DNA from 2 places in the Micromonospora chalcea genome. Region 2 is predicted to be linked to the other one. Evidence: riboswitches for the same ligand, from Rfam matches in the RefSeq annotation. Region 2 holds a riboswitch; the other holds the start of a gene.

Region 1 (7,778 bases), 410 kb from region 2:
CGTCGGCGTCGGGCTTCACCTGCTGGTGCTGGAGACACTGTCCGGCACCGGCACCGTCACGTTCGTGCCGGCGCTGATCGTGCTCGGCGCGTGCGTCGCGCCCGCCACGTTCCTGGCCTTCGCCCAGGGGCGGCCGGCCCGCCGCCCGGTCCCCGGCTCCGTCGTCGGCGTCGCCGCGCTCCTCGGCGGCGTGGTCGGCGTGGTCGCCGCCGGCTGGCTGGAGTACGGCACGCTGCACCGCCTCGGCGTCCTGCCGATGGCGCTCGTCGGCCTGGCCGAGGAGACCGCGAAGCTGATCGTGCCGGCCGGCATCCTGCTGCTGTGGCGGCGGCACCGGTCACCGGCGCAGGGCCTGGTGATCGGCGTGGCCTCCGGCGCCGGGTTCGCCGCGCTGGAGACCATGGGGTACGCGTTCGCCGCGTTCGTCGGGTCGGAGGGCAACCTCGGCGCCGTCGAGCGGACGCTGCTGGTTCGCGGTCTCACCGCGCCCGCCGCGCACCTGGCCTGGACCGGGCTGACCGCCGCCGCGTTGTTCACGTTCGCCGCCGCGCCCGGTGGCCGGAGACTGGCGGCGTTCCTGCTCACCTTCGCCGCCGCCGTCACGCTGCACACCTGCTGGGACACGTTCGGCACGCAGCCCGCGTACGTGTTCATCGGCGCCGTGTCGCTGGGCTGGGTGCTGCTGCGCCTGCACCTGGACCGCGAGCGGCCCGCCGCCCCGCCCCGGGCGCCGGAGCGTGATCCTCACCAGCTCGCCGAGGTGGCGGGGTCGGAGCCCTCCTGATGCCGCCATCTCGGCGAGCTGGAGTCGAGCAAGCGTCAGCCGGCGGCCAGCCGGACACCGAGCGCGACGAAGGCGACAGCGCAGAGCCGGTCGACCCGCCGCGACCAGCGGCTGTCGCCCCAGCGGCGGGCGAACCGCCCGGCGCCCAAGCCGAGAGCCAGGTCCACGGTGAGCTGCACCGCGACGAACAGCGCGCCGAGCAGCACCAGCTGTGCCGCCACCGGGCCCGCGTCGGGCCGGACGAACTGCGGCAGGAACGCCACGCTGAACAGGATCATCTTCGGGTTGAGCAGGTTCGTGAGCAGCCCGCGCCGGAACGCCCGCCCGGCGCCGCCGCCGTCCGCCCCGTCCGCCGCGCCGCCGGGCCGGCCCGTGCCGCGCAGCGCCCGCAGGCCCAGCACGATCAGGTACGCCGCACCGGCCCACCGGATCGCGGTGAACAGCACCGGGGACGCGGCGATCACGGTGGCGAGTCCGGCCACCACGGCGGCGACGTGCACCGCCTCCCCGGCCGCGACCCCGAGCGCCGCCACCGCCCCGGCCCGCGCGCCGTACCGGGTGGCGTTGGCGAGCACGAACATCATGTCCGGCCCGGGGGTGAGCATGAGCACCACGATCGCGGCCAGGTATCCCGCGAGCGTGGCCGCCGACAGTCCGAGCACGCCTCAGCCCTCCTCGACGCCGTCGAGCAGCGCCCGGCGCAGCGCCAGCCGGTGTTCGCGCCGGATCTGCGCCTCCCGGTAGCGCCGCCGGTCACCGTCGGTGCCGGGCAGCAGCGGCGGCACCGGCCGGGGCTGGCCCTCGTCGTCCACGGCCACCATCACCAGGTGCGCGGTCGCCACGTCCACCGGCGGCACCGCGCGGTCCCAGCGGTCCGCGCTGACCTTCACGGCCACCTCCATCGAGCTGCGGCCGGCCCAGGTGATCCGGGCGTCCACGTGCACCACGTCACCGACGCGGACAGCGCGCAGGAAGGCCGTCTCGTCGATGGCGGCGGTGACAGCCGGTCCGTCGGAGTGGCGGGCGGCGACCACCCCGGCGACCGAGTCGATCAGGTTGAGGATCCGGCCGCCGTGCACCGTGCCCATCAGGTTGGTGTGGTGCTGGTCCATGATCTGCGACAGGGTCAGGTGCGACGCCGACGGTGGTCGGCCGGTGAGGGTGATGGCATCGGTCACGGTGCGGTTCCGTCCTCGCAGAAGCGGACCGCCGACCGGACGGGGGAGTTGCACGCCGAGGCACGCCGACGGCTCCCGCCCGGCGTGTCACCCGCCCGACCCACCCGCGAGGTCGACGGCAGCGCGCACCGGTGGTACGCGCGACGCGGGCAGGTCTTCGGACTCGCGGGCCCGACCGGGGTCGCCGGTCGCCTACCGGCCGTCGCTTCCCAGGCCGGTGGCCCAGTGCTGTTGACGGCTGTCGTTCCCACTCACCGCTGCGGGGCAGTCCCGGACTTCCACCGGGTTCCCTCTTACGACACCCGGCCGTCGCCGACCGGGTGAACCAGCGCTCCCGGCAGCCTAACCCAGCCCCGACCCGCCCTCGCCGCGACCCGCGTTCCGCCCTTCGGCGCCCTGCCCCCGGCCGTCCCACAGGCACGCAGGCTCCGGCACACCCGGTGCCGCCCCGCATGCGCAGTCCGCATGGCGGGACGTCTCTCCCGCTCATCAGGAAGCCGGGCGGACCCGCGTCAGCGGGCGACGGGTCAGGAGGCGCGGCGGCGTCGAAGCAGTAGCGCGGTCACGCCGGCTGCCGCCACCGCGGCGACCGCTCCGCCGACCAGGATTCCCACCGGTAGACCGCCGTCGTCGGCGCCCGTCGAGGCGTCGGCACTCGCCGGAGACGCGTCCGCGCCTGCCGCAGCGCCCGCCGAGACGTCCGCGGAGGCGGCCGGCGAGGGAGTGGCCGGTGACGGGGCGGCCGCCGGGGGAGCGGCCGGGTCGGCGACGGTGAAGCGGTACGAGCCCTGGACCGGGTGGCCGTCGCGGGAGACCACGCGGTAGGCGACGGTGTAGGTGCCGTTGGCCAGCGGCTCCTCGATCGTCACCGTGCCCGTCGCGCCGTCCACGGCGGGCGCGCTCGCGGGCACCTGACGGTCGGTGGCGTCGCGCAGCGTGATGGTGGTGAAGGCCGGGTTGAGCCGCTGCAGGAACCGCAGCGTCACCTGCGTCGGCGCGGTGGTGAGCCGGGCGTCGCGGGCCGGCGTGGCCTCCTGCAGCGAGTTGTGCGCCGCCGCGGGCGTGGCCGGGACCAGCAGCAGCGCCGCGGTGAACAGCGCGGCGAGGAGTGCGGAGACGGTACGGGTACGCATGACGCGCCTTCCTGGTCGTGGTCAGCGTCGTGGTCAGCCGAGCAGTTGCTGGCCGATCCAGCCGCCCTCGGGGCAGCCGGGCGGTACGGCGAACACGGCGGAGCCGATCGGGGTGGTCCACTCGTTGAGCAGGTCCCGTTCGGCCAGCCGCCGCTGGATGGGCAGGAACTGCCGGGCGATGTCGGCCTGGTACGCGGCGAAGACGAGCCCGCTGTCCGCGTGTCCCTCGGCGGTCGGCGCGCCGTCGTAGTTGTAGGGCCGGCGCAGGATCTTCTGCCGGTCGTCGGTGACGCGGGCCCGGGTCAGGTGCGAGAAGTCCGGGATCACGGTGAGCCCGTCCGGTCCGAGCGCGGCGAAGTCGGGCTCGTCGTGCTCCGCCTCGCCGGTCAGCGGCGCGCCGGTGTCGAGGCGCCGGCCCACCGCGAGTTCCCGGTCGGCGCGGCCGAGCAGGTCCCACGTCTCCAGGTTCATGCTGATCCGGCGCACCACCAGGGTGGTGGAGTCGCGCAGCCAGTCCGGCCCGTCGGTCACCCAGACGGCGGTGTCCGCCGACACGCCGGGCTTCGGGTTGGCGGTGCCGTCGAGCTGGCCGAACAGGTTGCGCTGGGTGCGTCCGGGCTCGGCGCCGGCGGCCCGGCGGAAGCCCTGCTGCACCCAGCGGACGGTGGCGAACGGGCGGCTGTCCTTGGTCAGGACCCGTTGGGCGTGCGCGACGGTGAGCGGGTCGTCGGCGCAGATCTGCAGCAGCAGGTCGCCGCCGGACCAGCGGGGCTGCAACCGGTCGATCCGGAACGCCGGCAGGTCGGCCACCGACGTGGGGCGGCGGTCGTCGAGCCCGGCGGCGGCGTAGAGCCCGGGGCCGAAGCCGAACGTGACTGTCAGCCGGGCCGGCAGCAGGCCCAGTTCCGGCTCGGTGTCGGCCAGCGCCGGGCGACCCTGGGTGAGTCGGGCGGCGTCGTCGGAAAGCAGTCGCAGCATCCGCCCGAGCGCGGCCCGGTTCGTGTCCGGGCGCAGCGTGAACGCGACGAACGCGGCGTGCGCCTGGGGCTCGGTGGTGACACCGGACTGGCGCGCGCCGTGGAACGGCTCGACAGCGCTGCCGACCTGGGCCACCGGGACGGCGTCGTCGGGGCGTACCCCGTGGGAACGGAGGGCGGCGAGGGCACCCGCGCCGGCCAGCGCGCCCCCGGCGGCCGCCGCGCCGCCGGTGAGCAGGCCGCGCCGGCTGACCCGGCGCGCGGGCGCGCCGGTTCCGGTCATGACGCGGGGCTCGCGCCGTGTCCGGGCGCGTACGTCTCCTGGGCGCCGGTGAACGGCTTGGCCACCGCGGTGAACGTCTGGGTGCGCCCGTCGGCGAAGGTGAGCGTGACGTCGAGCTGGTCGCCGGGGCGCACCGGGCGGGTCAGGTCCATCAGCATGAGATGGTCGCCGCCGGGCTCCAGCGCGGCCTGGGACCGGGCGGCGACCACGACGCCGCCCTGCTTCTGCCGCATCGCCATCTTCCCGTCGGTCATGGCCATCTCGTGGATCTCGGCCCGGGACACGTCGGTGGTCACCCCGGTGATCGTGACGTCGGCGTCGCCGTCGTTGACGAGCGTGGCGAACGCGGCGGTCATGCCCCTGTCGGCGGCCTTCACCCACGGGTCGCGGATCGTCAGCACGCCCGCTGCCGCGCTCGCCGGGGCCGAGGCGGGCGCCGACGCCGACGGCGCGGTTGTGGGCGTGGCGTCGGCGGAGCCGCAGGCGGCGACGGACGCGGCCAGGACGGCGGCGCCGATCAGGGCCGCCGTGCGTGGGAAGCGGCGGCTGGTGGTGCTGGGCATGCGGTCGTCCCCTCGAAGATCCGGTGTTCGTACCGTTGGTCGGGGCGGCGCCGCGGATAGTTCCGGCCCGGGGAGTCGGTCGCGTCACATGCCACCCGGGCTCACCGCGACCGGGGACCGGGGAGCGCCCGGAAGGCATAATGGTTCCGGGTGTCACGTGGCGCGCCGGGCGCGGCCGTGGCCGGAGAGGGCGCCCGGACGAGGGAGGCGGACGGTGACGGCGACGACCGGGGCGACCCGCAACACCCGGCAGCGCGCCGAGGTGCTGGCGCTGCTGCGGGAGCTGGACGGCTTCCACAGCGCGCAGCAGTTGCACCAGATGCTCGTGCAGCGGCAGGCGAAGGTGGGTCTGACCACCGTCTACCGGACGTTGCAGCTGCTCGTCGACAACGGCGAGATCGACTCGGCGCGGCTGCCCGGCGGCGAGCACCTCTACCGGCGGTGCAGCCAGAGCCGCCATCACCACCACCTGGTCTGCCGCCGCTGCGGCCGTGCGGTGGAGGTGGCCGGCCCGGCCGTGGAGCGATGGGCCGACCAGGTCGCCGCGCAGCACGGTTTCACCGACGTCGGGCACACCCTGGAGATCTTCGGCACCTGCGACCGCTGCGCCGCCTGAGCCACCGGCGCGGGCGGTGACCCGCCCGCGCCGGACCGCCGGTCAGCAGTTGCGCAGCGCCGGTGACTGGTTCAGCAACTGGCCGCGGCTGGAGGTGAACCGGCGGTACGCCTCGGAGCCGGCCGCGCCGGGGCGGAAGGCTGCCACCCGGTGGCAGTTCTGGAACGCCAGCGTGATCCCGAAGTGCCGCTCCAGCCCGGCGCGGATCGCGTCGCTGGCCATCGCGCGCAGCAGTTGCCCGCGCTCGGCGTCGCCGGGCGGCGGTACGACGTTGTCGGCGAACTCGGCGTCGGTCGCGGCCAGGTCGGCGGCGACCCGGCTGACCGTCTCCCAGGCGTACGGCAGGGAGTCGCGGACACAGGCGACGAACGCCTCCTCGTCGACGGGACCGGTCTCGGCGGCGTGCAGCAGGGCGGGCGGAACGGTGAGCGACATGGGTCCTCCGGCAGCTCTAACGAACACGGTTTCCATTACCATCTGAGCACACCATGTCACCGGACGACCGTCAAGGACCGGCGCACGCGAAACGGCGGACGGACCCGAAGGCCCGTCCGCCGTGGGACGTCGCGGAACGTGTCAGCGCAGGTGCGCCTCGATCGCCTCGATGACCCGGGGCCGCAGCTCGGCGGCGCGGATCACCGCGTCGACCGAGCCGACCTCGACCGCCCGCTGGATGCTGTGCACCCGGTCGAACTCGGCGGCCACCTCGCCCAGCTTCTCCGCCCGCACCGACCCGCGCAGCTCGTCCAGCTCCGCGCTGAGCGTGGCCCGCTCGGTACCGGTGGCGGACGCCACCCGGCCCTCCAGCTCGCGTACCCGGGAATCGGCCGCGGTGCGGGCGGCGACCTCACCGGCGAACACCACGGCGGCGGCCGGCGCGCCACCGAGCACCGAGGCGAACGACCCCTCGATCGCCAGCACCGTCATGTCCGGGTTGAGCGCCTTGGAGAAGACCACGAACGCGCCGCCGTGATAGCGCGAGATCACGCAGAACACGATCGGGCCGCGGAAGTTGACGATCGCCCGGCCGATCTCCGCGCCGTACTCCAGCTGGAGCTTGCGCATCGACTCGGGTGAGCCGTCGAAGCCGGACAGGTTCGCCAGCACGACCAGCGGCCGGTTGCCGCTGGCCGCGTTGATCGCCCGCGCGGCCTTCTTCGAGGAGCGCGGGAACAGCGTGCCCGCGGTGTAGGTGTCCGGGCCGTCGGTGGGCGGGAAGCCGTGCCGGGGCACCGACCGCGACTCGATGCCGAGCAGGCACACCGGGATGCCGCCCAGGTGCACGTCCTGCACCACAGCGGTCTCCGCGTCGGCCATGCCCGCCCACCGCTCCAGCACCGGATGGTCCTGGTCGGCGAGGGCCCGCATGACGGTACGGATGTCGAACGGCTTCTTGCGGTCCGGGTTCGCGGTGGCGGAGAAGATCTCGCCCACCGTGGCGAAGTCGCTGCCGGCCACCGCGTGCGGGTAGCCGCAGATGTCCCGGTCCACCGGGTCCATGGTGACGGCCCGGCGCGGCGCGTGCTCGCCCGGCACGACGTACGTGTGGTCGTAGTGCGCCATCAGCACGTCCCGCGCGCCCGGCAGGTCCGGCGCCCAGTACTGCGCCTGCCCGTTCGGGCCCATCACCCGGTCGTAGCCGCCGATGCCGAAGTTGTCCTCGGCGGACACGCCGCCGGAGAAGTCCAGCGACTGCTTGCCGGTGAGCACCATCGCCGAGTCGGGCGTCATGACCAGCACGCCCTTGGTGTGCATGAGCATCGTCGCCTCGGCGTTCCAGTACGGCTGGGCGCCGACGTTGATGCCCGCGACCACGATGTTGATCTCGCCGCCGTCCTGGGTGAACTCGACGATCCGCTTCAGCGCCGCGGCCACCCAGTCCATGTTCTCGGTGCCGGAGGTCATCGAGATCCGGGCGCCGGCGCTCAGCGCGTACCACTCCAGCGGCACGCCCATCCGCTGCGCCAGGTCCAGCGCGGCGATCACCCGCCGGCACTCCGGCTCGGACAGCGCGCCCAGCGACTTGGTCGGATCGCCGAGCAGCACCACCCGGGTCACGCCCTGCGGGTGGCGGGGCGTCGGCGTGGTGACCACGCCGGCCACGATCGCCGCGCTGTTGCGGCCCTTGGGCCGGTCCACCGGCACCAGCTGGTGGTCCGCGTCCAGGTCGTGCTCGACGAAGTCGCCCAGCAGCCCGGTCAGCTCGTACGGGTAGACGGTGTTGCGGCTGGCCGCCCGCAGCAC
Region 2 (7,778 bases):
TGACGGCTGCTGCGGCGGCGACGAACACCGCCGGGTACGAGCCGAGCTGCATGACCAGGACCAGGACCGGGGTCAGCCCGGCCGGAAGGTGGTTGAGCAGGGTGAACAGGTCCTGCTCCCAGCGAGGCACCCGGTGGCTGCGTACGGCCGCGCTGAGCGCCGCCAGAAGGCACGCCGAGACGGTCAGGCTGACCAGCAACGCCGGCGACGGGCGATGCGTACGCGCTCCCACCGGTCCTCGGCCGCCCCTCGTCCGGCACCGTCCCTGCCGTCGACCCGAACCCTACGGTTCGTCCGCCCGCGGGAGGCGCTTCTCTCTCACCGGCCACTCTCCGGGGCGACAATCATCGGGTGGACAGGATCCTGGCGGTGCTCGTGGGGCTGCCGCCGCTGCTCGTCCTGACCCTGGTGATCGTCCTGCCGGCCCTGGAGTCCTCGACGCTGCTCGGGCTGGTCGTACCGGGTGAGACAGCGATCCTGATCGGCGGGCTGGTGGCCCACGGTGGCGCGCTGCCGCTGTGGGCGGTGGTGGCCGCCGGGGCGGCCGGGGCCTGCCTCGGTGACCAGGCCGGGTACGCCCTCGGCCGCCGGTACGGCGCGGGTGTGCTCGCCCGCGCCCCGCGAGTGCTGCGCCGGCGCCTCGACATCGCGCGGGCCCGCCGCCTGGTCGCCCGCCGCGGGGCGTGGGCGGTGCTCATCGGACGCTGGGTGGCGGTGCTGCGCGCCGTGGTTCCCATGATCGCCGGCGCCGGTGGGATGCGGTGGCCGGTGTTCCTGCGGGCGAACCTGGCCGGCGGCCTGGTGTGGGCGACGGCCGTGGCGCTGCTGGGCTACCTGGGCGCCGCCTCCTACCGCTATCTGGAACGGGAACTGGGCATCGGGGAGTGGGCGCTGCTGGCCCTGATCGGCGTCGGCGTGGCGCTGCGGGCGTGGCAGAGGGCACGGCGCGAACCGGCCGACGGTGAGCGGGCAGGCCAATCACCCGCGCGCGGTGGGGCGGATCGGTAGCGTCACTCGTGGGGGTGGCCGGCGACCGCGGAGTGCGCAGTGGGGCGAGCAGACGACGGGCGCGCGGCGTTCTGGGCCGGGCCGCTGCCGCAGGCCGTGGCCGCCGTCGGAGCCTCCACGGCCGGGCTCACCGGTGAACGCGCCGCCGCCCTGCTGCGCGAGCACGGGCCCAACCGGGTCGACGCGGGCGCCAGGCGGGGCTGGCGGCTCCTGCTGTCGCAGTTCACCAGCCCGATCATCCTGATCCTGATTGCCGCGACCCTGCTGTCGATGGCCGTCGGGGATCTGATCGACGGCACGATCATCCTGGCCATCGTCGCGGCCAGCGGTGGCCTCGGCTTCTGGCAGGAACACGCCGCCGGGCGGGCCGTCGACGCGTTGCAGGCCCGGGTCCGGGTGGACACCGAGGTGATCCGCGACGGGCGTGAGGTGTCCGTACCGGTCGAGGAGGTCGTCGTCGGCGACCTCGTGGTGCTGCGCGCCGGGGACGTCGTCCCGGCGGACTGCCGGATCGTTGAGGCGGAACGTCTGCAGGTCGACCAGGCGGTGCTTACCGGCGAGTCGTTCCCCGTACCCAAGTCGGACGACCCGTCGCCGCCGGACGCGGAGCTGACCGCGCGCGGCAACGCGCTGTGGATGGGTACGCACGTGGCCAGTGGCACCGCGCGCGCGGTGGTGATGCGCACCGGCCGCGACAGCACCTTCGGAGCGGTGTCCCGCCGGGTCGCCTCCCGCCCCGCCAGCACCGGCTTCCAGCGCGGGCTGACCCGCTTCGGGCTGCTGCTCGTGCGGATCATGGTGGTGCTGCTGGTCGGCATCTTCGTCGCCAACCTGCTGCTGCACCGACCGGTCATCGACTCCCTGCTGTTCTCGCTCGCCCTCGCCGTCGGGCTGACCCCGCAGATGCTGCCGGCGATCGTCGCGGTCAGCCTCTCCGCCGGCGCCCGTGCGATGGCCGCGCACCGGGTCATCGTCAAGCGCCTCGAGGTCATCGAGGACTTCGGCGCCATGACCGTGCTGCTGACCGACAAGACCGGCACCCTCACCGCCGGCACGGTCACCCTCACCGGCTGCCTCTCGGTCGACGGTGAGCCGGACGCCGAGGTGGCCCGGCTCGCGAGGCTCAACGCCGGCCTCCAGCGTGGATTCCCCAACCCTGTCGACACGGCGATCATGAGGGGGCAACCACCCGCCGACCCGGGCACCCGCATCGCCGAGGCGCCCTACGACTTCACCCGCCAGCGCCTGTCCCTGCTGGTGCGCGACGGAGACGAACCGATCCTGGTCACCAAGGGTGCGCTACGCGCGGTGCTCGACGTCTGCGCCACCGCACGCACCGCCGCGGGCACGGTACCGCTGGACGAGGTACGCGAGCGGGTCCTGCGACGGTTCGCCGCGCTCAGCGACCAGGGCGACCGGGTGCTGGGCCTCGCCGTGCGAGCCATGCCCGGCGTCACCGCCGTCGCCGTCGCCGACGAACGGGAGATGACGCTGGTCGGGCTGCTCGCCTTCCAGGACCCACCCCGCGCAGACGCCGCCGCCGCCATCCGCCGGCTCGCTGACATGGGCGTCACGGTCCGACTGGTCACCGGCGACAACCGGCACGCCGCCCGGCACGTCGCCGCCAGCGTCGACCTCGCCGGCGAACCGCTCGTCGGCGCCGACCTCGCCGCCTGCCCCGACGACCAGTTGCCGGAGCGGATCGCCGACGTCACCGTGTTCGCCGAGGTGGACCCGCTGCAGAAGGAACGCATCCTGACCGCGCTGCGCCAACGCGGCGACGTCGTCGGGTTTCTCGGCGACGGCATCAACGACGCTCCCGCGCTGCACGCCGCCGACGTCGGCATCTCCGTCGACACCGCTGTCGACGTCGCCAAACAGGCCGCGGCGATCGTGCTGCTCGACAAGAACCTCGACGTGATCGCCGACGGCATCCGCCTCGGCCGCCGCACGTTCACCAACACCTTGAAGTACATCCGGGTCAACACCAGCGCGTCCTTCGGCAACGTCGTCAGCATGAGCATCGCCGCGCTCCTGCTGCCCTTCCTGCCGCTGCTGCCCCGTCAGGTCCTGCTGCTCAACTTCCTCTCCGACATCCCCTACACCACCCTGTCCACCGACTACGCCGATGCCGAGCAGATCCAGCATCCGCGTACCGTCGACGTCCGGACCATCCGCAGGTTCATGCTGGTGTACGGCTCGATCAGCATCGCCGTGGACCTCCTCGTACTCGGCGCCCTGCGCTGGTGGTGGCACGTGTCGACCGACGTCTTCCGCGCCGCCTGGTTCGTCCAGTTCACCGCCACCGAGATCATCGCGCTGCTGGTGCTGCGCTCCAATCGGAGTTTCCTGCGCAGCCGCCCCTCCGCCGCGCTCGCCGGCACCGGACTGTTGCTCATCACGGTCACCGTCGCGCTGCCCTTCAGCCCACTGTCCGGGCCACTCGGACTCGCCGCGCTCCCGCCGGTGGTGCTGGCGGCCCTCGCCGCGGTCACCCTGGTCAACGTCGCCGCCAACGAGACCGCCAAGCACGTCGTCCCGCCGGACCCGACCGCCGCACGGCGGGTGCCCCGCCCGTGACGGTCTCGCGTCCATCGGTGATCGCCTATTGACAAACAAAATTAACAATTGGACCCTGCTGAGAGAGCGCTCTCCCGTCCCTGTCTCCAGCGAGGTGTCGCCATGCGTCTTCGAAGAAAGCTGCTCGCCGCCGCGTCCGCACTGCTCGCCGGGCTCGCGGGCACCGTCGTCGCCACGCCCGCCCACGCGGTCGGACCGGCGTTGCTACCCGTCACCGTCACCAACACCACCGGTCGCACCGACCCGGTCTACCTCTACGTCATCGGCGTCCAGCTGTCCTCCGGCCGGCTCGGCTACGTCACCGCCGGTGGCGCCTTCGTGCCGTGGAGCGGCGGGCAGATCCCGCCGTCGCCCGCGCCGGACGTCTCCATACCGGGCCCCGGCAACGGCGGTAGCACCACGATCCAGTTCCCCCGGGGCTTCTCCGGCCGGGCCTACTTCGCCCTCGGGCAGAAGCTGAAGTTCTTCCTCACCCCGGACGGGCTGGTGCAGCCCGCGCCCTGGGCGGCCGGTGACGCGAACCGCGACATCCTCTTCGACTGGAGCGAGTTCACCTACAACGACTCCGGGCTGTGGCTCAACAGCTCCCAGGTCGACATGTTCGCGATCCCGCACGCGGTCACGGTGACCGGCGCCAACGGCGTCACCAAGCGCACCGGCGACGTGGTGGCCAACGGACGCAACGCGGTCATCGACGGCATCCGGGCGCAGCCGGGCTGGGCCAACACCGTCCACACCCGCTCAGACGGGACCGTGCTGCGCGTCCTGGCTCCGGGGAAGGCGGCCGGGGCCGGCCTGCTGAGCACCACCTATCTGGACTCCTACATCGCCTCCGCGTGGAACGCGTACACCACGAAGACGCTGACCGTGGCGCCCTTCGCCGACCAGCCGGCCATCCGGTACTACGGCCGCACCTCGGGCAACACCATGACCTTCACAAACGGCAGCGGCCAGGTGGTCGCCTCCTTCAACCGGCCCTCCTCGGCCAGCGTCTGGGGATGCGACGGCGACCTGCCCGCGCCGAACGACCAGGTGGTCGGCCCGATCTCGCGTACGCTCTGCGCGGCCCTCAACCGAGGCACGCTCGGCACCATCGACACCCAGCCCAGCACGAACGCCGCCGACTTCTACCGCAGCAACCCCACCAACCAGTACGCCCGCCTGATCCACGCCCACATGACCGACGGCCGGGCGTACGCGTTCGCCTTCGACGACGTCGGCGGATTCGAGTCACTGGTGCACGACGGCGACCCCCGTTCGGCCGGACTGATCCTCAGCCCGTTCACCGGCGGTGGGGGCGGCAACCCGGCCACCGGGGTGCCCGTGGTCAGCAACTGGAACAACAAGTGCATCGACGTGCCGAGCTCCAACTTCGTCGACCGCGCGCCGCTGCAGATGTGGAACTGCAACAACACCAACGCGCAGAAGTGGACGTTCAGCGGCACGGCGCTGAAGAGCCAGAACAACAAGTGCATGGACGTCGACGCCGGGTCCACCGCCAACGGGGCGGTGGTGCAGCTCTACACCTGCAACGGCACCGGCGCCCAGCAGTTCACCCTGAACTCGGCCGGAGACCTGGTCAACCTTCAGGCCGACAAGTGCGTCGACATCAAGGACCGGAACGGCAACGACGGCGCGAGGCTCCAGCTCTGGGACTGCACGGGCACGGCCGGCCAGAAGTGGCGTAAGGGCTGACCGGCCCTGCGACGGGGGGCGGGGGCCGACCGCGAGTCGCTCCCGCCACCCGCCGCGACGGCTCGCCGTCCCGCAGGACGGACGCGCCGACCACGTCGGCTCACCGCCCCATACGATGGACAACGGTGCTGGTTCGCCGTGCCCGTGAAGGGTGCGGCGTCGTAAGAGGGAACCCGGTGTGAGTCCGGGACTGCCCCGCAGCGGTGAGTGGGAACGACAGCCGTCATCGAAGCACTGGACCGTGAGGTCTGGGAAGCGACGGCCAGTAGGTGACCGGGTGGATCCGGTCGCGCCCGCGAGTCCGAAGACCTGCCCGCACCGCGCGCACCGTCCGGTGTGCGCCGCCGACGGTCGCTCGGGACGGCCGGTGCGGAAGCCGGTACGCCGTCTGTACCCCTTCCCTCCCCGCCTCGATCGGCCTCGTGTGCTTCGAGGGAAGGGATCTCCATGAGTACCGCATTCGGTCAGAGCACCGTGCTGGGCTATCCGCGTATCGGGGGCAACCGGCAACTCAAGAGGGCCGTCGAGGCCTACTGGGCGGGCCGGATCGACGCCGAGGAGTTGGCGGCGACCTCTGCCGCGCTACGGGCGAAGGTGTGGCGGACGCTACGCGACGCGCGCCTGGACGCGATCCCGTCCAACACGTTCTCCTACTACGACCACGTGCTGGACACGGCCGTCGCCGTCGGCGCGATCCCGCGCCGGTTCGCCCGTCTCGGCCTCGGCGACCTCGGCACCTATTTCGCCATGGCCCGGGGCGTCGATGCCGAGCCGGCGCTCGAACTGACGAAGTGGTTCGACACCAACTACCACTATCTGGTTCCCGAGATCGGCTCCGACACCACCTTCGCGCCGAATCCCGACAAGGCGCTGCGCGAGTACCGCGAGGCCCGCGAGCTGGGAATCGACAGCCGGCCGGTGCTGGTCGGGCCGGCGACATTCCTGCTGCTGGCCAAGCCCACCGAGGCCCGCGGCGAACCGTTCGACCGGCTGACCGACCTGGTCGACGTGTACGCCGGCATCCTGCGATCCCTTGCCGCGGCGGGCGTGCGATGGGTGCAGCTGGACGAACCCGCCTACGTCGCCGACCGGAGCGCCGCCGAGATCGACGCGCTGCGGGAGGCGTACACCCGGCTCGGCGCGGTGGAACAGCGGCCGGCGATCTCCGTCGCCACCTATTTCGGCGAGCTCGGTGACGCGCTGCCCGCCCTGCTCGACACGTCGGTCGAAGCGGTCGGCGTGGATCTGGTGGCCGGGCCCGGCAACCTGCGGCGGCTGGCCGGTGCGGGACCACTGCGCGGCAAGACGATCGTGGCCGGCCTCGTCGACGGCCGCAACGTCTGGCGTACCGACCTGCGGGCCGCCGTGGCGGCCGGTGCCGCCGTCACCGCCCTCGCCGACCACGTCGCCGTGTCCACCTCGTGCTCGCTGCTGCACGTGCCGGAGGACCTGTCCGCCGAGACCGCTCTCGACCCGGCGCTGCGTCAGCGGCTCGCCTTCGCCCGGCAGAAGGTCGATGAGGTCGTCCGGCTCGGCCGCGCGCTGCGCAACGGCACCACGTCCCTGCCCGAGCCGCTGCCGCCCACCCCTGCCGCCTGGCGCGACGACACCGTACGCGGTCGGCTCGCGGCGCTGCGCGCCACGGATCGGCAGCGCGGCGCGTACCCGGAGCGTGCGGCGGCACAGCAGGCCCGGCTGAACCTGCCGCCCCTGCCGACCACGACCATCGGATCGTTCCCGCAGACCGACGAGCTGCGCCGTGCGCGTGCCGAGCACCGGGCCGGGCGTCTCGACGACGCCGCCTACACGCAGCGGATGCGCGCCGAGGTCGAGCACGTCGTCCGGCTCCAGGAGCGGCTGGGCCTGGACGTGCTCGTGCACGGCGAGCCGGAACGAAACGACATGGTCCAGTACTTCGGCGAGCAGCTGGACGGGTTCGCCGCCACCGAACACGGCTGGGTCCAGTCCTACGGCTCCCGATGCGTGCGTCCGCCCGTCATCTACGGCGACGTGGCACGCAGGGCGCCGATGACCGTCAACTGGTCCACCTACGCGCAGTCGCTGACCGACCGGCCGGTCAAGGGCATGCTCACCGGCCCGGTCACGATCCTGGCCTGGTCGTTCGTCCGCAGCGACCAGCCACTGGCAGACACTGCGGACCAGGTCGCGCTCGCCCTGCGCGACGAGTGCCGTGATCTCGAGGCAGCCGGTATCCGGGTCATCCAGGTCGACGAGCCGGCGCTGCGTGAGACGCTGCCACTGCGCAGGGCGGACCAGAAGGCGTACCTGGACTGGGCAGTCGGGGCGTTCCGCCTGGCCACCTGCGGAGTCGCCGACGACACCCAGATCCACACCCACCTGTGCTACTCGGAGTTTGGGGAGGTGATCACGGCCATCGACGCCCTCGACGCCGACGTCACGAGCATCGAGGCATCCCGCTCCCGGATGGAGGTCCTCGACGACCTCGCCGCGATCGGATACCGCCGGGGTGTGGG

The links. A riboswitch is a leader RNA that binds a small molecule or an ion and turns the genes downstream of it on or off. The one in region 2 is predicted to bind cobalamin.
Region 1: another riboswitch for cobalamin. It lies ahead of PVK74_RS08550 (acyl-CoA thioesterase); the one in region 2 lies ahead of metE (5-methyltetrahydropteroyltriglutamate--homocysteine S-methyltransferase).

Annotation. Positions count from the first base shown of each region.
Region 1 covers NZ_CP118233.1:1,826,492-1,834,269, reverse strand. Annotated here, with positions in the region: gene PVK74_RS08560 (PrsW family glutamic-type intramembrane protease) at 1-784, shown strand, start outside; gene PVK74_RS08555 (LysE family translocator) at 820-1,446, opposite strand; gene PVK74_RS08550 (acyl-CoA thioesterase) at 1,450-1,962, opposite strand; cobalamin riboswitch at 2,094-2,307, opposite strand; gene PVK74_RS08545 (copper resistance CopC family protein) at 2,490-3,095, opposite strand; gene PVK74_RS08540 (Dyp-type peroxidase) at 3,129-4,355, opposite strand; gene PVK74_RS08535 (copper chaperone PCu(A)C) at 4,352-4,918, opposite strand; gene PVK74_RS08530 (Fur family transcriptional regulator) at 5,133-5,534, shown strand; gene PVK74_RS08525 (SCO5389 family protein) at 5,577-5,969, opposite strand; gene PVK74_RS08520 (ATP-binding protein) at 6,111-7,778, opposite strand, start outside.
Region 2 covers NZ_CP118233.1:2,232,988-2,240,765, reverse strand. Annotated here, with positions in the region: gene PVK74_RS10105 (lysylphosphatidylglycerol synthase domain-containing protein) at 1-232, opposite strand, end outside; gene PVK74_RS10100 (DedA family protein) at 352-1,008, shown strand; gene mgtA (magnesium-translocating P-type ATPase) at 1,048-3,588, shown strand; gene PVK74_RS10090 (beta-1,3-glucanase family protein) at 3,691-5,283, shown strand; cobalamin riboswitch at 5,396-5,614, shown strand; gene metE (5-methyltetrahydropteroyltriglutamate--homocysteine S-methyltransferase) at 5,731-7,778, shown strand, end outside.